4 regions of the Rhizobium tropici CIAT 899 genome follow, and region 2 is predicted to be linked to each of the others. Evidence: predicted binding sites of a transcription regulator. Region 2 holds the regulator's gene; each other region holds the start of a gene.
What was found. The regulator LexA, encoded in region 2, represses DNA repair genes until DNA is damaged. The targets are predictions, from matches to a motif close to TGTTCNNNNTGTGTTCNG.
Positions count from the first base shown of each region.

Region 1: a site for LexA is predicted at 1,773-1,790, ahead of RTCIAT899_RS04155 (PA0069 family radical SAM protein). Genes of this name have one in related genera too.
Region 3: a site for LexA is predicted at 3,095-3,112, ahead of RTCIAT899_RS01985 (YifB family Mg chelatase-like AAA ATPase). Genes of this name have one in related genera too.
Region 4: a site for LexA is predicted at 2,123-2,140, ahead of RTCIAT899_RS01805 (2'-5' RNA ligase family protein). Genes of this name have one in related genera too.

Region 1 covers NC_020059.1:859,133-864,192, forward strand. The annotation lists gene RTCIAT899_RS04150 (ribonuclease HII) at 1-439, opposite strand, end outside; gene RTCIAT899_RS04155 (PA0069 family radical SAM protein) at 546-1,703, opposite strand; gene RTCIAT899_RS04160 (glycosyltransferase family 2 protein) at 1,945-2,463, shown strand; gene RTCIAT899_RS04165 (hypothetical protein) at 2,741-3,049, shown strand; gene moaB (molybdenum cofactor biosynthesis protein B) at 3,081-3,635, opposite strand; gene RTCIAT899_RS04175 (4-(cytidine 5'-diphospho)-2-C-methyl-D-erythritol kinase) at 3,635-4,549, opposite strand; gene RTCIAT899_RS04180 (tetratricopeptide repeat protein) at 4,557-5,060, opposite strand, start outside.
Region 2 covers NC_020059.1:1,730,998-1,736,057, forward strand. The annotation lists gene RTCIAT899_RS08480 (ComEC/Rec2 family competence protein) at 1-1,312, shown strand, start outside; gene lexA (transcriptional repressor LexA) at 1,293-2,015, opposite strand; gene RTCIAT899_RS08490 (VOC family protein) at 2,434-3,321, shown strand; gene kdsA (3-deoxy-8-phosphooctulonate synthase) at 3,318-4,157, shown strand; gene eno (phosphopyruvate hydratase) at 4,306-5,060, shown strand, end outside.
Region 3 covers NC_020059.1:408,172-413,231, reverse strand. The annotation lists gene RTCIAT899_RS01995 (cysteine hydrolase family protein) at 1-28, opposite strand, end outside; partial or broken gene RTCIAT899_RS32950 (LysE family translocator) at 158-244, shown strand; gene cysK (cysteine synthase A) at 405-1,373, shown strand; gene RTCIAT899_RS01985 (YifB family Mg chelatase-like AAA ATPase) at 1,471-3,003, opposite strand; gene gshB (glutathione synthase) at 3,196-4,143, opposite strand; gene RTCIAT899_RS01975 (cupin domain-containing protein) at 4,252-4,755, opposite strand; gene RTCIAT899_RS01970 (exonuclease/endonuclease/phosphatase family protein) at 4,852-5,060, opposite strand, start outside.
Region 4 covers NC_020059.1:376,008-381,067, forward strand. The annotation lists gene RTCIAT899_RS01800 (SulP family inorganic anion transporter) at 1-1,420, shown strand, start outside; gene RTCIAT899_RS01805 (2'-5' RNA ligase family protein) at 1,429-2,046, opposite strand; gene RTCIAT899_RS33465 (hypothetical protein) at 2,261-2,398, shown strand; gene RTCIAT899_RS01815 (methylated-DNA--[protein]-cysteine S-methyltransferase) at 2,539-3,102, shown strand; gene mug (G/U mismatch-specific DNA glycosylase) at 3,149-3,730, opposite strand; gene RTCIAT899_RS01825 (FAD-dependent monooxygenase) at 3,860-5,060, opposite strand, start outside.

The DNA.
Region 1 (5,060 bases), 870 kb from region 2:
CGACGGCCTTTCCCGGGCATGCAAGCCCGGCTGGCACATCGAGCCCGTCGGTCAGCACATAGCTTGCCGGCACGGCAAGTCCGCAAATGGCGCGGCGCATCGCATCGAGGCTTGCCTTGCGGATATCGGTCGTGTCGATACGACCGGCACTCGACGAGGCGATAGAGACCGTTGCTGTTGCGAGAATCTCCACGAACAGCTCTTCACGTCTGGCCGCGGTCAGCTGTTTGGAATCGTTGAGCCCAGCGGGAATACGCTCAGCGTCTAGAATGACGGCGGCGGCGACCACCGGTCCGGCAAGCGGGCCTCGGCCTGCCTCATCGGCTCCGGCAACCGGCCAATGGCCGGCCCGGCGCGCAATCAGCTCCAGCTCAAACGTGGGAACGAGCGCGGCTTCCTCGAAAAGCATTGGAGAATCGGGTGATGTGCTGCGTGTCATGCGGCGAAGCTCGCACACCACCCGATCTCCTGCAAGCCCCCGGTGGATCAGGGCGGCGAACCCGGGGGACTTTTCCAGCGGGGTCAGGGAAAACCCGCAAGGAATATCAAAGCAGCGACAGTTGCACGCCGCTGCCGTCTGGCGGCACGAACAGATCGTCGCGCAAAGCGATATTGCGGCGCGTAAGCTCGAGCCGGCGCGTCGCCATTTCGAAGCGGCGGCTGATCTGCCAGGCATAAGGCCCGGCGCCCTTCATGCGCTTGCCGAACTCCGCATCGTAATCCTTGCCGCCGCGCATCGAACGGATCAGTGACATGACGTGGCGATAGCGATCCGGATAATGCTGCAGCAGCCAATCGCGAAAGAGCGGGCTCACCTCCAACGGCAGCCGCAAAATGACATAGCTTGCCTCCTGCGCGCCGGCCGCCTTGCCCGCATCGAGAATGCGCTCGATTTCGTGATCGTTGAGGGCAGGGATAATCGGCGCCACCATGATCGCGGTGCGAATGCCGGCCTCGTTCAAAGCCTGGATCGCCTCCAGCCGCCGTGGCGGCGTCGCCGCCCGGGGCTCCATGGTGCGCGCGAGCTTGCGGTCGAGCGTCGTCACCGATATTCCCACCCGCACTAGGTTCTTGGCGGCCATCTCCTTTAGAATATCGATATCGCGCATGACCAGCGCCGATTTTGTGACGATAGCAACGGGATGGTTCGCCCGGTTCAGGACTTCGAGAATCTGGCGCATGATCCGCCATTCCTTCTCGATCGGCTGGTAGGGATCGGTATTCGTCCCTATGGCGATGACACGCGGCTTGTAGCCCGGCTTTGCCAGTTCGCGTTCCAGCAGCTTGGCCGCATCCGGCTTGGCAAATAGCTTCGATTCGAAATCCAGCCCCGCTGACAGGCCCATATAGGCATGTGTCGGCCGCGCGAAGCAGTAGATGCAGCCGTGCTCGCAGCCGCGATAAGGGTTAATCGATCGATCGAAGGGTATGTCGGGCGATTCGTTACGGGTAATGGCCGTGCGCGGCTTCTCCACTTGCACTTCGGTTTTGAAAGGCGGCAGCTCTTCCCAGCTCTGCCAGCCGTCGTCGAAAGCCTCGCGCCGCTGCGGCTCGAACCGGCCGCTCGGGTTCAATCCGGCGCCGCGTCCGCGCCGACGCTCGACGTCGACCCTGAGACCGGCATCGGCGATCAAAGCATTGGCAACATCTGCCGTATTGGCGGGCGCGAAAGCGGCCTGCCCTGCAAGGGACTGCTCGTTCATCGGTAGCTCCAGGGCGGCTCATGCCATCGCATGCCGCGTCTAAGATGATTAAATTCCTATCCGACAAATGAGAACATTGCAAGAACAAAAATCCGAAATCACCATTTTCCACCTCGTTGAGAGGAGGTATTAGGCGATACCGGCGCCGAAAGTTTCCGGCGGCATATGATGCTTTTCTTAAACGTTTGGAGCCGAAGGTTGGGTGCTGGCAATAAATTGTGCGCCGCTCTATAAATGGGCAATGTTGACGGTCATCATCGAATGCCAGGATCACGAACCCGAGCTGGCGCAGACATTGGCGGCATTGGTGGCAGGCGCGGTCGAGGGGCTGGTCAGCGACGTGGTCGTGCTCGATCACGGTTCGAGTGATGGCACATCGAAAGTGGCGGATGCTGCCGGCTGCCGCTTTTACTCGCAGTGGGATATCAAGGACATATTGCGGGCGGCGCGCGGCGAATGGCTGTTGCTGGTCGAGCCGGGCGCGCGGCCGCAAGCGGGCTGGATCGACGAGGTCGCCGAATATGTCTCCCTGAACAAAGGCCCGGCGCGGTTTACCGCGTCGCGCGGCTATCGGCGCCCCTTTCTGAAGCGGATCGGCCGCCGTTCGCCGCCATTGGAATTGGGCCTGCTGCTTTCGAAGCACCAGGCCATCGCGATCGCCAGGTCGGGCATGCAGCTCGCGGAATTTGCCAAGGGCCAGAAGGGCCGCAGGCTTTCAAGCGAACTTATTCCCTCCTGGGTGGCGCGCGCGGCGCGATAGGGCCTAGAGCATTTCCGCTTTTCTTCGGATCGCGAAAACGCTCTATCTTCTTGTTTTTACGCAGCTCCGGACGCAAAACCGCTTCGCAATTTTGCTGGAACTGCTCTAGCGTTCCGCAGATTCCATTTGTAAACGCGGGAATAGCTGCGATAATTCGTGTGTGGCGGCACCTTACGCGTGTCGCGTTGGTGACCGACCATGAAGATGCCGATATCAGGCGGAATTGGTCAGCGGAATTCTCCTTTTTCGCCGGGATTTCGGCGAAAGGAGGTGCGTTATGAAACGCACGATGCTCTACCGCCTCATGGCAACCCTCTTCGTTGCAAGTGCAATTCTTTTCCCCGGCAATGCCGCCGCTCAGGTAACCTTGGCCTGTGCCAAGCGCGTCGATATCGTCGCGTTTCTTGGCGACCATCTTTCGGAAAAGCTTTCGGCTGTCGGCAAGCTCGATCAGAGCACGATCGTTGAGATCTATGCTGCTGAGGGCGGCAACTGGACACTGCTGATGAGCGACGTATCCGGCCGGAGCTGCATCATACTCAGCGGCGATTCCTGGGAATCAATTCCTGTCCTGCCGAAGGCATGACCGCCACGCCATATCGCAGCGAGTAGAAGACCTATCTCGAGCCGGCGCCGCGCTTCAGATGCTCGTCGAGGCGCGGCATGATCTCCACGAAATTGCAGGGCATGTGGCGATAGTCGAGCTGCGCCTTCAAGATGCCGTCCCAGGCATCCTTGCAGGCACCGGGAGAGCCCGGCAACACGAAGATGAAGGTGGCATTGGCCACACCGCCTGTCGCCCGCGACTGGATGGTCGCCGTGCCGATCTTGTCATAGGAGATGCGATGGAAGACTTCCGAAAACCCATCCATCCGCTTCTCAAACAAAGGCTCCAACGCCTCGGGCGTGACGTCGCGGCCAGTAAAGCCCGTGCCGCCGGTGGTGATGACGACATCGACGGTATCATCCTTGGTCCAGACTTCCACCTGCGCGCGGATGCGCTCCTTGTCATCCGGAACGATGGCGCGGGCAGCAAGCCTGTGGCCCGCCTCCGCAATGCGGGCAACCAGCGTATCGCCGGATTTGTCGTCGGCGAGCGTGCGCGTATCGGAAACGGTCAATACTGCGATGCCGATGGGAATAAAGGATCTTTCGTTGACCGGACCTGCCATCATGCCTCTCCCGCGATCGTCTCCGTTACCTGGAAATACCAGTCCGGTCTCTGCCTGTGAAGCGAGGCGGCGGCTTTCTTCGCCCGTTCGGCATCGGCGAAGATGCCGAAACAGGTGGCGCCCGAGCCGGACATGCGCGTCAGGATTGGGGATTCGCTTTCGATCAGTCCGGAAAGCACGCCAATCTCGCCGCAGATCGAGCGCGCCGGCGGTTCGAGATCGTTGCGCAGGGCCTTGATCGTGTCGATCCATTCGCCTTGACCCTGCGGCATTTGCGACGGAAGCAGCAATGGCGGATTATCCTTGCGCGACAATTGGCGGAACACGTCGGGCGTGGAGACGCCGACGAGCGGATTGCCGAGAACCATCGGAAAAGAAGGAAAGGACGGCAGCAAACCTATCGCCTCGCCAATTCCACGCGCAATCAGCGGTCGGCTCGAAAGACACATCGGCACATCGGCGCCAAGCTTCAGGGCGATCGTTTTGAGGGTGCCTTCAGGCAGGCTGAGGCGCCAGAGCCGCATGAGCCCACGCAATGCCGCCGCCGCATCCGCCGAACCGCCGCCGATGCCCGATGCGATCGGCAGGTTTTTTTCCAGATGAATATGGACGGCGGGAGTATCGAGACCGGATGAATTGGCTGCCTGGCGCAAGAGATCGCGCGCCTTGAGCACGAGATTGTCGCCAGCCTCGGCATCGGCCGAAAGCAACGTGCCGAACCGTCCCGAAAGGCTGAAATCGTCATCCGCACTTGCGCGAAAGAAAAGACGATCGCCGTGGCGGGCAAAGCTGACGAGCATGTCCAGCAGATGATAGCCATCGGCGCGACGGCCGGTGACGTGTAGCGCAAGATTAATCTTTGCGGGCGCTTCTTCCGTAAGGTCGAAATCACCCGCTGCCAAGATCGTGCTCATGGAAGTCTTAGGACTTCTTGTCGACCGGCGCCGGAGCGTTCGTGTCGGGCGAGGGGGCCGGCGCCGGATCGGGCTGCTTGCTCTTGTCGACGGTCTTCGGATCGTTGTCGAGCGGCGGCAAGCCCTTTTCGACCTTCTCCTTGATCTTCGGAATATCGGCCTCTTCCGGCTTCGAGGCGAGCGCTCGGTTCCACTGATAGACGGCTTCGAGCTTGCGGTTGACGCGCCAGTAGGCGTCACCGAGGTGGTCGTTGATCGTCGGATCGCCCGCCTTGAGCTGTGCCGCCCGCTCCAGTTCGCTTACGGCATCGTCGAAGCGGTTGAGGCGGAAATAGGCCCAGCCAAGCGAATCGACGATGTAGCCGTCGTCCGGCCTCAGATCGACGGCCTTCTTGATCATGTCCAGACCCTGGTCGAGATTCATGTTCATGTCGACCCAGGAATAGCCGAGATAGTTCAGCACTTGCGGCTGATCCGGATTGAGCTCAAGGGCCTTCTTGAAGTTCGGCTC
Region 2 (5,060 bases):
CATGATGGCGATCATGCTGGTGGCCGTGCTTTTCGACAGGCCATCCATCAGCTTGCGCAATGTGGCGCTCTCAGCCATCGTCATCCTAGTCTTGTCACCGTCGCAGGTACTCGGTCCCAGTTTCCAGATGTCTTATGCCGCTACGCTGGCGCTGGTATCAGGCTATTCGCTCTGGAAGCGACGGCGGCATCGCGAAAACATCCTGCCGCGCATCCGTCTGTTAAGTCCGCTACTGTTCGTCACACGCTTCTTTGGAGGCGTGATGTCGACCTCGTTCATCGGCGGTGCGTCGACAGCCATTTTCTCGATCGAGCATTTTCACCGGTTGGCGACATATGGACTTGCTGCCAACCTTGCGGCCATGCCCGTCGTCTCTTTCATCGTCATGCCCTTCGGCATGATGGCGATGCTGCTGATGCCTTTCGGAATCGATGGACCATTCTGGAAAGTCACCGGTGAGGGACTGGAGCTTGTGATCGTCATCGCGAAAACGGTGGCGGGATGGGGAGGCGATATCACCTTCGGCCGCCAACCCGGCTGGCTGATGCCGACTTTCATCGCCGGATTCCTGATCATGAGCATGTTGCGGACCCGGCTTCGCCATCTGGGCCTGTTGCTGCTGCTGTCATCTGTCGGGGTGGCCGCGTTCGGCTCTGGTGTGCCGAAGCCGGATCTGATGATCTCGGAAGATGGCATTCTGGTTGCCTTGCGCCAGGACGATATCCTCGCCACCAATCGCGAGAGACCGCAGGCCTTCATCTTCGAGCAATGGCAGAAAGCGCTCGTCGCGGCCGAACATCAACCGCCGACCATGCTTCCGACCGATAGCCGGCTTCCGCAGATCAGTAAGACGGATCGGCATAAGCGATTAAGCAACGAAGAGCAGAAGGCGGTCCGCACCGCAATGGAAGAAGCTTTAGACCGCACCATGCAAGGCAGCTTTGCTTGTCAAAAGGGAGCATGGTGTGTGGCCGTGCTCGAAAACGGCGCCATACTGGTCACCATCGAGAACGCAGCCTATCTGCCCGCGGCTTGCGACACCGGGAGCATTGTTGTGACGCCAATCCGGCTGCGGCTGGACCATTGCCGTTCCGGAGCAACGCTCATAACCGGCGCGACATTGCGCAAAACCGGCTCCATCGAAATGGTGCTTACCTCAGACAAGCCCATTACATCAGCCGCATTCAACAACCCGCAGCGCCCATGGACCAGGCATCGAACCTATGATTGGCGCACCGGCAAATTCGACGCGCCAATTGCAAAGGCACCACCAGTCCTAGACAATTCACCGGTCAGTGATAGCGACGAATAAGGCCAACGAGCTTGCCCTGAACCTTGACGCGATCCGGCCCGAAGATGCGGGTTTCATAGGCTGGGTTCGCGGCTTCCAGCGCGATGGAGGCACCCTTGCGACGGAAGCGCTTCAAGGTAGCTTCTTCATCGTCGACGAGTGCAACGACGATATCGCCGGGATTGGCCGTGGTCGAATTGCGGATAATGACCGTATCGCCGTCGAAAATTCCGGCGTCGATCATCGAATCCCCTCGAACTTCAAGCGCATAATGTTCGCCGGAGCCGAGCATGTCCGCGGGAACGGTAATGTCGTGCGTATTGTTCTGGATGGCCGAGATCGGAACGCCGGCTGCGATGCGACCCATCACCGGCACGGACGCCGAGCCATTATGATCGTCATTTGCCACCTTCGACGGAGCGGGCGGGGCAACGGGCTGCGGCTTGCCGAGGCTGCCTTCGATGACGCTCGGTGAAAAGCCGCGACGCGGCTGAAGGCTGGGATTATAGGCATCCGGGAGCTTGATGACTTCAAGGGCCCTGGCCCTGTTCGGCAGCCGGCGGATAAAGCCGCGCTCCTCCAGCGCCGTGATCAGACGATGGATACCGGATTTGGATGCCAAATCCAGTGCATCCTTCATCTCGTCGAAGGACGGCGGAACACCGGATTCCTTCATGCGTTCGTGAATGAAGAGAAGCAGTTCCTGCTGCTTGCGCGTCAACATCGTCTTGGTACCCCAGAATCAAGAAAAGCCGTGAAACAAATCCAGAACGGACACTATATGTTCCATATGTGTTCCGCAAGTGCTTAAATTTCGGTAAAGCCTTGTAGTGTCAGTTAAATAATTACGACTTGCGAATGGATCGGCTTAGGATGTTGAGACGCTATATAGGCTACAACTATTTGAAAAATATAGGAAATGTCGCCATTTCCGTTATCAGGTTTTACTGCTCGGTCGACGTATTCAGGAAGCGGATCCATATTGGACGTCATTGCTCACGCGCGCTGGGGGTGAGAATCAGCAATCACGTTTGCGAGATTGCTTTCGGTCCTGCCCCTATGCGTTGAGTGTTCCATGCTCCTATCTTGAATTGCGCGGGGGATGGGCGCAAATCTGCTGCCACAGGCAAACAGGAGGAACCATGATTTCGTCACCGCATCCGCTGGATCATCTCGTGCTGCCAACCGTCGATATCGCTCTGGCGCGCGAACGCCTCGGCAAGCTCGGTTTCACGGTGGCTTCGGATGCGCTGCATCCCTTTGGCACGCAGAACGCCTGCGTCTTTCTTGCCGATAAAACCTATCTGGAGCCTTTGGGCGTGGCATCTCCGGAGCAGTGCGAGAAGAGCATCGTGGATGGCAATGTTTTCGTCGCGCGCGATCAGGCTTATCGTTTCCGGGTGGGGGAAGATGGTTTTTCGGCCGTGGTGTTTGGCACGGATGATGCGATGGCGGATGACGAGCGCTTCAACGAGGCGGCGATTTCCGCCGGGCGAATGCTGGACTTCTCCCGTCCGATGAAGATGCCGGACGGAACGGAAACCACGGCCGGCTTTCGTCTCGCCTTTGCCGCTGATCTGCGTGCGCCGGATTTTCTCGCCTTCTGCTGTCAGCGCATCAATCCGCTGCCGGCTGATCGCAGCGTGCTTGAGCGTCACGAGAACTGCGTGACCGGCATTGCGCGGGTAGCGCTTTGCGCGCTGCAACCGGCCGTCTATCGCCGCTTCTTCGAAGACGTTGTCGGCAGCCCGCAAATAACGGAGCATTCCTTCGGTTTGACCATCAAGGCGGCGAACGCCGATCTGGAGATTTTGACGCCGGAAGGAATGGAGGTGTTCTATGATCTGCCTGTTCGCACGAATGATCCGGGGCTCAGAGCGCGGGCAATCCTTTTCAAGACACGCGATCTTTCCGTGACATCGTCGCATTTCACTGCTAACGGCGTCACCTATACGCGTAAGAACAATCGTCTATTGGCGAGGTTGGCGCCCGGTCAGGGCGCATTGTTTGCCTTTGAGGAGATAAAATGAGCACAAATTCCGAAGTCACCGTCGGCGAGGGTGCCTCCAAGGTCCTTTTTTCCAATACTGCAAAGCTGTCCCTGATCGCCGGCCCCTGTCAGATGGAAAGCCGCGATCATGCCTTTATGATTGCCGGCGTGCTGAAGGAACTCTGCGGCAAGCTCGGCATCGGCCTTGTTTACAAGTCGTCCTTCGACAAGGCGAACCGCACATCGCTGTTGGGCAAGCGCGGCATCGGGCTGGAAAAGGCGCTGGAAGTCTTTGAAGACCTGAAGAAGGAATATGGCTTCCCGGTCCTGACCGACATCCACACGGAAGAGCAGTGCGCCATCGTTTCCAAGACGGTCGATATCCTGCAGATCCCGGCTTTCCTGTCGCGCCAGACAGACCTTTTGGTTGCCGCTGCCAAGACCGGCCGCGTGGTCAACGTCAAGAAAGGCCAGTTCCTGGCGCCATGGGATATGAAGAACGTGCTTGCCAAGCTGAACGAAAGCGGCAATCCGAATATTCTTCTTTGCGAGCGCGGCGCCTCCTTTGGCTATAATACCCTTGTTTCCGACATGCGCTCGCTGCCGATCATGGCGGCGATGGGCGCGCCCGTCATCTTCGACGCGACGCATTCCGTGCAGCAGCCGGGCGGGCAGGGCGGTTCGACCGGCGGCGATCGCCGGTTCGTCGAGACGCTGGCGCGCGCCGCCGTTGCCGTCGGTGTCGCAGGCGTTTTTGTCGAGACGCATGAGGACCCGGACAATGCACCGTCCGACGGCCCGAACATGGTCTATCTGAAGGATATGCCGAGGCTTCTGGAGAAGCTGCTGGCCTTCGACGCCATCGCCAAGGCCTGAAACATAGCCGGCATTCAACAGGCTGACATGAACTTGCGTTACGGGCCTGCAGGAGTGCCAAATCGCGGCGCGGATCGCCATTGAAATTTCCGCGCCTTCGATTAAGACGATTTAAATCGATTTATAAACCAGCGAGCAGGGAGCTATCATGACCGCAATCACCGACATTATCGCCCGCGAGATTCTCGACAGCCGTGGCAATCCGACTGTCGAAGTCGATGTCTACCTCGAAGATGGCAGCTTGGGCCGCGCGGCGGTTCCGTCGGGTGCGTCGACCGGTGCACATGAAGCCGTCGAGCTTCGCGATGGCGGCAAGCGCTACCATGGCAAGGGTGTCGAGAAGGCCGTCGAAGCCGTCAATTCGGAAATCTTCGACGCGATCGGCGGCATGGATGCCGAAAACCAGATCCAGCTCGACAACATCATGATCGAGCTCGACGGCACGCCGAACAAGTCGCGCCTCGGTGCCAACGCCATCCTCGGCGTCTCGCTCGCCGTTGCCAAGGCTGCTGCCCAAAGCGCCAACCTGCCGCTCTACCGTTATGTCGGCGGCGCTCACGCCCGCCTGCTGCCGGTTCCGATGATGAACATCATCAACGGTGGCGCCCACGCCGACAACCCGATCGACTTCCAGGAATTCATGATCCTGCCGATCGGCGCTGACTCGATCCGCGAAGCCGTCCGCATGGGTTCGGAAGTCTTCCACGTTCTGAAGAAGGAACTGGCATCGCAGGGCCACAACACCAACGTTGGTGACGAAGGCGGTTTCGCACCGGGCCTTTCCAGCGCTCCGGCAGCTCTCGACTTCATCATGAAGTCGATCGAGAAGGCCGGCTACAAGCCGGGCGAAGAAATCGCTCTCGGTCTCGATTGCGCCTCGACCGAATTCTTCAAGGATGGCAA
Region 3 (5,060 bases), 1.3 Mb from region 2:
GATCGATCAAGAGCAATGCGGAAGACATGATATCCTTGGGCAAAGCAGTTACGATGGGCCGTTAACACCTAGGTAATATGTTCGCTGCATCGGCGCAATCGCTTGAAAACGCAAAGGTAGTGCAATAGAGCCGATACCATCCCAGGAGGAAAGCTTCATGACGCTCGCGGCCCTGCTTGCCTATTGCGGCGCGCTCTTTATCGCCGCGGCCATTCCCGGCCCGGGCCTCACCGCCACCGCCGCCTTCATCGCAGCGCGCGCCGCCTGAAAAAAACATCCTCGGAGAAGGCCATTGGGAGATTCTTTTCTCACGTGCTTCACGCAAGGAACGGGTGCGCACTCTGGTTTCCGCGCGCGTTTGATCCTATTGTCATTTCATAAATCCAATGTAGGGAGAGCTACCCATGTCCGACACCCGCAAACCCGGCCGCGGCCGCGTCTACGCCTCGATCACCGAGACCATCGGCGATACGCCGATCGTGCGCCTCGACAAGCTGGCGAAGGAGAAGGGCGTCAAGGCCAACATCTTGGCAAAGCTCGAGTTCTTCAATCCCATCGCTTCGGTGAAGGACCGCATCGGCGTCGCCATGATCGAGAGCCTGGAAGCCCAGGGCAAGATCGCTCCTGGCCGGTCCGTGCTGATCGAGCCGACTTCGGGCAATACGGGTATTGCGCTCGCCTTTGCCGCCGCCGCCAAGGGTTATCGCCTTATCCTCACCATGCCGGAGACCATGTCGATCGAGCGCCGCAAGATGCTGGCGCTGCTCGGCGCCGAGCTGGTGCTGACCGAGGGACCGAAGGGCATGAAGGGCGCGATCGCCAAGGCCGAAGAGCTGGCCGCATCGCTGCCGGATGCGATCATTCCGCAGCAGTTCGAAAATCCCGCCAACCCGGAAATCCATCGCAAGACGACGGCCGAGGAAATCTGGAACGACACCGAAGGCAAGGTCGATATCTTCGTTTCCGGTATCGGCACCGGCGGCACGATCACCGGCGTCGGCCAGGTGCTGAAGGCCCGCAAGCCCGACATCAAGGTCATTGCCGTCGAGCCGGCGGATTCGCCCGTTCTTTCCGGCGGCAATCCCGGCCCGCACAAGATCCAAGGCATCGGCGCCGGCTTCGCACCGAAGGTTCTCGATACGCATGTCTATGACGAGGTGGTGACCGTCAGCAACGACGAGGCATTCCAGCAGGCGCGGCTCGTCGCCAAGCTTGAAGGCGTGCCGGTCGGCATTTCCTCAGGCGCGGCTCTGACGGCGGCTATCAAGGTCGGCCAGCGCCCGGAAAACGAAGGCAAGACCATCGTCGTCATCATCCCCTCCTTCGCCGAACGCTATCTGTCGACGGCGCTGTTCGAGGGTCTGGGGGGCTGAACTAACGGCAGCAACTGATTGGGAAAGGGGTGCTGCGGCACCCCTTTTTCATTTTGAGCGGGCGGATGTGACCGGGCGACAGCTGAGCATCGAATTTTCAGGCATGCGCGGCCAGCCGCTCTCCAGCGATGCGATAGGAGATGGCTTCGGCGAGGTGGATGCGCCCGACGGTCGGTTTATCGTCGAGATCGGCAAGCGTGCGCGCGACCTTGAGAATGCGATGATAGCCGCGGGCGGAGAATTTCATCTTCTCGGCCGCGTCGCGCAGCAATTGCAGGCCAGCGGCATCCGGCTCGGCAATGGTTTCGATCATCGCGGTCGAGCAGCGGGCGTTGGTGCTGACATCCTTCATGCCGGCTCGTTCGAAGCGTTCCCCCTGCCGTTCGCGGGCGCGGGCGACACGGAGCGCGACATCGGCGCTGCTTTCCGCTGATGTCGGCCGGATGAGGTCGGCGGCGGAGACTGCCGGCACATCGATGCGGATATCGATGCGATCGAGCAATGGACCGGAAATGCGGCCCTGATAATCTGAAGCGCAGCGCGGCCCACGGGCGCAGGTGTGGCCCGGTTCCCCAGCCATGCCGCAGCGGCACGGGTTCATCGCCGCCACGAGCTGGATGCCGGCCGGATAGGAAACCCGGTGATTTGCTCTCGCAATGACGCATTCGCCGGTTTCCAGCGGCTGGCGCAACGCATCGAGCGCCTGCGGCGAAAACTCCGGCAGCTCATCGAGGAAAAGAATGCCGTGATGGGCGAGCGAGACTTCACCCGGCCGGGCGCGAAAGCCACCACCAACAAGGGCGGCCATGGTGGCGGAGTGATGCGGCGCGCGATAGGGCCGCCGGTCGGAGAGTTTGCCGCCGGAAAGCTGGCCGGCGATCGAATGGATCATCGACACCTCCAGCAGCTCGTTCGTCGACAGGGGTGGCAGGATCGACGGCAGGCGGGAGGCGAGCATGGATTTGCCGGAGCCGGGAGGCCCGACGAAAAGTAGATTGTGCCCGCCGGCGGCGGCCACTTCCAGGGCCCGCTTGGCGCTTTCCTGCCCCTTGATATCGGCAAGATCGGGCAGATTGGCAGCGCTGGCGCGAATGGAGGGCTCTGGCCGCGAGAGGACCTGCGTGCCGCGAAAATGATTGGCGAGCGCGATCAGGCTGCGTGGCGCCAGAATATCGATCTCCTTGCCGGCCCAGGCGGCTTCCGGCCCGCTTTCTGCAGGGCAGATCAGCCCCTTGCCCATGGCATTGGCGGCAATTGCTGCGGGAAGAGCACCGGCAACGGGTGCGATCGTGCCGTCGAGATTGAGTTCGCCGATGACAGTGTAGGAGGACAGGGCATCGGCTGGGATCGCGCCGAGCGCTGCCATCAGACCGAGCGCGATCGCAAGATCGAAGTGGCTGCCCTCCTTGGGCAGATCCGCCGGGGCGAGATTGACGGTTACTTTCTTCGGCGGCAGCGCGAGGCCGGAGGCGTGCAACGCCGCCTGAACCCGCTCCCGGCTCTCGGCCACGGCCTTATCGGGCAGGCCGACGATGTGCATCAGCACCTTGCCGGGTGCGATCATCACCTGCACTTCGACGGGTACACCCTCGATGCCCTGAAACGCCACCGTACTGACGCGCGCTACCATGCCCTATCCCCTGTCGCCGAACCCGTTTGCCGTTACGTGCCCCGATCAGCAAACTTCGGGTTGCAATCTGGCATAAGAAAAAGAATGAAACAAGAACAATAAACGAACAAAAACTTCACCAAGCACGTCGAAATCATCGATATGCCTGGGTGACTATGATCGTTCAGCTGAAAGCGTGGGAGCAACTGCCGATCAGGCCCGCTTGGCTTCGATCGCATCCCAGAGCAGGCTGGCGATATCAGCGCCGCCGAAACGCTTGACTTCGCGGATGCCGGTCGGCGACGTCACGTTGATCTCGGTCATATAGTCGCCGATGACATCGATGCCGACGAGCAGGAAGCCGCGCTCCTTCAGGGCCGGTCCGATGCGCTTGCAGATTTCCTGTTCGCGCGCCGTCAGCTCCGTGGCTTCGGCGCGGCCGCCGACATGCATGTTGGAGCGGGCGTCATGTTCGGCCGGCACGCGGTTGATCGCGCCGACGGCCTCGCCATCGACAAGGATGATGCGCTTGTCGCCCTTGCGCACGTCGGGCAGATATTGCTGGGCGATGAACGGCTCGCGGAAGAGCTGGCCGAACATTTCGAGAAGAGACGAGAGATTGCGGTCGTCGCGGGTCGAATGAAAGACGCCGGCGCCGCCATTGCCGTAGAGCGGCTTCAGAATGATGTCGCCCATCTCATCGCGGAAGCGGCGGATTTCAGCCGGATCGCGGGTGATCAGCGTCTTCGGCATGAGATCGGCAAATTCGGTGACGAAGATCTTTTCCGGCGAATTGCGGACCCAGGCCGGGTCATTGACGACGAGCGTCTTCGGGTGGATGCGCTCGAGCAGATGCGTCGAAGTGATATAGGCCATGTCGAAAGGCGGGTCCTGGCGCAGCAGCACCACGTCCATTGTCGAGAGATCGACGCGCTCCGGCTCGCCGAGCTCGAAGTGATCGCCCTTGACGTCGCGCAGGATCATCGGCTCGACGGAGGCATAGACCTTGCCATCGCGCATGCTCAGCCGCTCCGGCGTATAGTGGAAGAGCTTGTAGCCGCGGTTCTGCGCCTCGAGGCTCATGGCAAAGGTGGAATCACCCGCAATGTTGATGCTCTTCACATGGTCCATCTGGACCGCAACATTCTTGATACCAGCCATAAGTCAGCCCTCGCTCGGATTTGCGGACAGATGTAGGTCGGCCCGCATGCAAACGCAACGGCTATTCAATGGCTTCCGCCGGAGGTTTGCTCGACAGGCTTGCCGCACTCAGGCGGCAAGACCCTGTGTGCCGCCCTGCCGAACGAAGTTGCGCAGGCGGTAAGCCATGGTCAAAGGCTTCGGGAACGGCTTGCGCAGAAAGGCAACCTTGCGCAGGTAGCGATCGATGCGCCATGTCGCCCAGGTGCCGCCGGCAAAATAGGCGACATCGCCGGCGCTGAGCGTCCGCTCAACGCCGTCTTCCGTGGTAATATGCACCTCGCCTTCGAGGATCATCACGGTTTCGTCCCAGCCGAAATACCAGCGGAACTCGCCGGCCGTACAATCCCACAGCGCGGTCATGGCTGCATCGTCCTGCCCGCGCGAATGCTCGGCGATGCGGGCGACGGGATCGCCCGCCAGGATCCAGGACGGCTCGATCGGCGCCGGCTTCATTTCCATTTCATTGCTGGCGCCAGCCACGAAGCTTTTCGACCGCGGCAGCGCGACCACGGCCGGGACGGCACGCGCGGCAAAGGCCGCCATGCTCGCCAACATCAGTTTCAAGACCATGCAATCCCCCAATTCCATGCGCGTCTGCGATCTCATCGCATGGAAGCGGTAACGGCGCGGTTCATGAAACCCAGTGCATTTTAACGATTGCAGCGATCAGGCGGAAAAACCTTCGATTGTGCAAACGACCATATCGTGGTCGGAGAGCGGCTTGCCCTCTTCATTGAGGGAAGAAACAAGATGGCTTTCACCGATCTTCAAGCCGCGGGTGATGAACCAGTCGAGCTTCATGGCACGATCGGGGAAACGGGTGATCAGGCTCGGGCGCGTGCTCGTTTGATCGAGCGGGCCGCCATGGCATTCAA
Region 4 (5,060 bases), 1.4 Mb from region 2:
TCTCGCCGCAACATTGGCCGTCGTGCCGGGCGATGCCACGATCAAGGCGGGGCTTGCCACGGTTGCCGTCGCGCTCGCCGGCATTCTCTTCGTCATCGCCGGTACCTTGCGCCTTGGCGGCATCACCGGGTTCATCTCGCGGCCGGTCCTGCGCGGCTTCGCGCTCGGATTGGCGATCACCATCATCCTGCATCAGCTGCCGATCCTCGTTGGTGTGCCTGTGCAAGGCTCGAATATCCTGGCCTACGCGGCTGCACTCTTCGGCGCGATCTTCCAGTGGAATCCGATCAGCGTCGCCGTCGGCGTGGTCGCGCTGGCGGCATTGTTGCTGCTGAGGCGATTGCCCGGCATTCCCGCCGCCTTCTTTGTGCTGGCCGCCGGCATATTCGCCTCCTATCTGTTCGGTCTGGAAGGCCATGGCGTCAAGCTGGTCGGCCCGATCGAGATCCTGCCGCAATGGCCCTCGCTCCCGGACGCCGGCTGGGCCGCTTATTCGCGGCTGGTGCAGTTCACCGTGCCTCTTGTCCTCATCCTCTTTGCTGAATCCTGGGGCACCATGCGTGCACTCGCCCTGCGTTATGGCGAGACGCTGGAGATCAATCGCGAGCTTGGTGCGCTGGGCGCTGCCAATATTGCCAGTGCTGTCGTTCAGGGCATGCCGGTCGGCGCGGGTTTTTCCGCAGGCTTCGCCAGTGAGGCGGCGGGGGCTAAGACGCGGGCGACGACCGTCTTTGCCGCCATCGGCCTGACAATCCTGATTGCCTGTGCCGGACCACTGGTGGCGCTTCTGCCGGAGCCGGTGCTGGCCGCTGTCGTGATCGCGGCTCTGACGCATGCGCTCGACCCCAGTCCTATCCTGCGGCTCCGCCGCCTGCATCGCGATTTCTACGTGGCATTGGGCGCCGCCATCGGCGTGCTCGCTTTCGGCGTCCTCAACGGCATGCTGCTGGCTATCGCCCTTTCGCTTGCCGCCATGATGCATCGCCTGGCATCCCCGTATATCGCCCGTTTGGGACGGCTCAACAACAGCCATGACTTCGTCGATGTCAGCAGACATGACGACGCCGCCGAGATACCGGGCATTGCCATCTGGCGCCCCGGCGAAACCCTGTTTTTCGGCAATGCCGATACGATCTTCGGCGAGATATTGTCCGGCAGCCGCAGTGAAGCCGGGTTGCGGGCAGCCATCCTCAGCCTGGAGGAGAGCTCCGATATCGACAGCACGGCGATGGACGCGTTGATGGAGTTCGACAGCGCGATGCAGCGAGCCGGCCTCCGTCTTCAGTTTGCCCGGGTGCACGACCGCGTTCGCGATCTCATGACGGTCGCCGGCATTGCCGACGTCGACAAGCGCTGCAGCTTCAGCGTCGATGATGCCGTCGCCGCGGTGATAGCTGAAGGGAAACCTCCAAAGGCGTGAGCGGCCGCTCAATCATGCAAAGTCCAATAGCAGAGATGATCGTGCTTGGCCTCTCCCTGCAGGCTGTTGATGAGGACGAAGTCTCTGGCGGTCCACCTCACAGGTTCCTCGAGCATGATGTCGGGAACGAGATGTCCCTGATAGAGCAGCGTCATATGCGGCTCGACGGCGCTCTCCTTGGCTGGCGCAATGCCCGTGAGCCGCATGGCATCGGCCAGTTCCTGATGGAGCGCCTTCAGTTCGGCATTCCCGTCCTTGCTCCAAAGGACAAGTGGGCGGTTGTCGCCCTTGCCGAAGCTGACTGCTCGATCGAAGACGACGGGAAAGGGCGGCTTCCTCACCCGAGAGGCAGCTTCCATCGCCGCAAATGCCACTTCCTCGGGCAAGCAGCGAAACGAGCCGATCGGGTAGAGCGTCACATGAAAGAGATCGGCCCGACGCGGCTTCGTGGAAAAGCGGTGCTGCCGGCGAAGATGTCCTGCAAGCGCATGACTGCGTGCGGCAATTGCCGCATCGGGCAGGAGGGCGAAATAGAATTCATTGATCGGCCCTTGATCGATTGGCGGCGGTGTTCTCGTATGCGCTCCGCCCGCAAGATAGAGCGAAAGCTGCCCATTGTTCTTCATGGTCACTGCAAAGCTGTATCGCTTTGTCCTCCTGCTTTTTGACCGCAAAACGATAGGATAAAGCAGTTGCTAATTCAAGAACAAAACTAGAACAAATCTTGGAGGCTTTCCGTTGCAAGCGTTACCAAAAAAGCGATCGAATAAAAGGACGGCCTGATCTGTTCATTCCAGGTTCGGGCCTGCGTGCCCAATCCCACCCAAAGGAATCACGATCATGTTCACCAGATCAGTCTTTGCAGCCGTTGCTTTCGCTCTCATCGGCTTTGGTATTGCTTCTTGCTCCACCTCGGGAGATCACAATTCTGGTGGCGGCATGACGCTGAACGCTCCTCCCACCGGTGGCGGATATTGATATCCATGTTCGCGAATCCCTGAAGGCCCTTTAGACCGTTATCAAAACGGTGGTAATTCTCGTTGCCTGCAAGAATCGGGTTGAATTCGGCGCTCCCGAGGACGATTTTCATGACAAGTGGAAACACGGGAGGTTTCGTCATGAACGAGACAAGCCAGAATTACCTGATCTTCGAAACCGCCGGCGGCTTCTGCGGTATCGCCTGGAACGAGGTCGGCGTGCTGCGCTTTCAATTGCCGACAAGGGATGCGGGCGCGACCGAGCGCCTGCTTCTGCGCCGTCTGCCGAATGCGCAGCCCGGGACCCCAAGCGCGGACATCGCTGCAGTGGTTGCCAAGGTGAAGCGCTATTTCGCGGGCGAGGAGATCGACTTTTCCGACGTCACGCTCGATCTCGGCGAGCAGAACGCCTTCTTCAGGCAGATCTACGATGCCGCCCGCCAGGTCGGCTGGGGCCATACGACGACCTACGGCACATTGGCCAAGCAGCTCGGCGTAGGGCCGGAAGCTGCGCGCGATGTCGGGCAGGCCATGGCGAAGAACCCGGTGGCGCTGATCATTCCCTGCCATCGCGTTCTGGCGGCAGGCGGCAAGATCGGCGGCTTTTCCGCGCCGGGCGGTTCCAACTCCAAGGCTCGTATGCTGGAGCTGGAAGGCGTTCAGCTCGCGCCGTCAAAACCGGTACAGCAATCGCTCGGGTTTTAGGCCACGAAGCGGCCCGAGGAGTAAGCAAGATGGACCGAGAGGGCGGTTACTGAGTGAAACCGCTCTCCTGTTCAATCGCCAATTTTACCTCGCGATAGTGCTCTGTCAGCTTCGCCAGATCGAAGGCCCGGTTGAGGCCGCTCGGGTTCGGCAGTACCCAAATCGAAGCGCCCCCAAATTTTTCCGCTTGCCGCCCCCATTCGACATCGGCCCGGAGGCTGATGGCGGCATAGGCCGCTTTGCCGAGAAACGCCAGATTAGCCGGCGCCAACTTCCTGATCTTTTCTTCGAGCACTGGAGCGGCGGCAATGTAATCGCTCCTTTTCAGCTCGCTGGCGCTTTTCGTCGGGCGGGAAACCGCCGATGTCAGGCCAAGGCCATATTGCAGCATCTCGCGCTCTTCCTCCGCGCGCAGCAGGCGAGGGATGAAGCCGGCAAGGTGCAGGACCCGCCAGAAGCGGTTGCTGCGGTTCGAGAAGTTATGTCCGTCGCGATGTGCGGTAAGCGCAGGGTTCAATCCGCAGAAGATTACCGAGAGGTCCGGTGCCAGGATTTCGGCAAGCCCGCTTGCTTGCTCCGGTACGTCTGTCGGCTCATTCAGGGTCTTCGTTGGGGCATCATCCTGCATCTCGGATTTCTCGCGAAAGCGGCGGCAAGCGCGCCGCCTTCGTCACGCTAGCCGATAAGCGACCGGCCGGCCAAGGGATAAGAGGCCTGATCTGCCCCTGCCTGCCTGAATCCTGCCGGCCTTCACGCATCACACAACAGTGGGCGGGCCGAACCACGTGGTCAGCGCCTCCGGAAGCCCCAACTGGGTCTCCTCTCCAACCCAGGCCACATATCCGTCCGGCCGTATCAATACCGCAGTGGGTGCGTCAACCGCGCCGATCGCCGGAAGTTCCCATGGTCCGGCATATTGGGCGTCAATCGATTGCACCTGATCCGCCCAAGGGGCGATATCGAAGCTCTCAGGCTCGCCGAGATTGAGCAGCGCAGGCTGGCCTCCGTGCAGCAGGTCGAAGAGCCGCATCCGGCCCCGGGCGGTGGTGAGGTCAAGATCGGGCATGCGGCGGCCGAGCAGCGGTTGCCCCTCGCCGAGATCGTAGTGAATATCCAGGCCGGACATCATCGCGGCGTAGCGCCGGCGCGGCTCGTCCATGGCGAGGCATTCGGCCATCGTCTCACGGAGGATCTGCGTGCGTTCGTCGGGGCGGCGTAGCGCGACCGAGACCAGGATATTGCGCAGCACACGGGCGGCGATCGGATGGCGCTCGGCGTGATAGGTATCGAGCAGGCTTTCCGGCGATATGCCCTTGATCACCTGGGCCAGTTTCCATCCGAGGTTTACGGCATCTTGCACACCAATATTTAAGCCCTGTCCGCCATCCGGGGGATGGACATGCGCGGCGTCCCCGGCGAGAAGCACGCGGCCCTTGCGATAGGATGCCGCCTGTCGCGCCGCATCCGTGAATCTCGAAATCCAGCGGGGGGTATGGGCACCATAATCGGTGCCATAGACGGCGATAAGAGCCTCGCGGAGATCGCTGAAGCTCGGCTCGCTCGAGGTATTCACCTGCCGCTCCGTCAGCATCACGCCGATCGGTCCTGTCTCAGGATGGATGACCTTCCCGTCGCGGATTTCGTATTCGAACCTGCCGAGGGAATGCATGCCAAGCGCATCGTGACGAATGCCCAACTCCGGCTCCTCGGTCATGTCCACCTCGGCGATCAGATTGCTGACGGTCGCATCCCATCCGGGAAAATCGATGCGGGCTGCCTTGCGGATCAGGCTGCGCCCGCCATCGCATCCGACCAGATAGTCCGCTCGCAGCGTCGTCCCATTGGACAAATGGACATCGACGCCGCTGGCGTCCTGCGCGAAGCCGGTAACCTCCATGCCGTAGTGGATTGGCACGTTGAATTCGCCGACCCAGTCGGCAAGGATGCGCTCTATATGT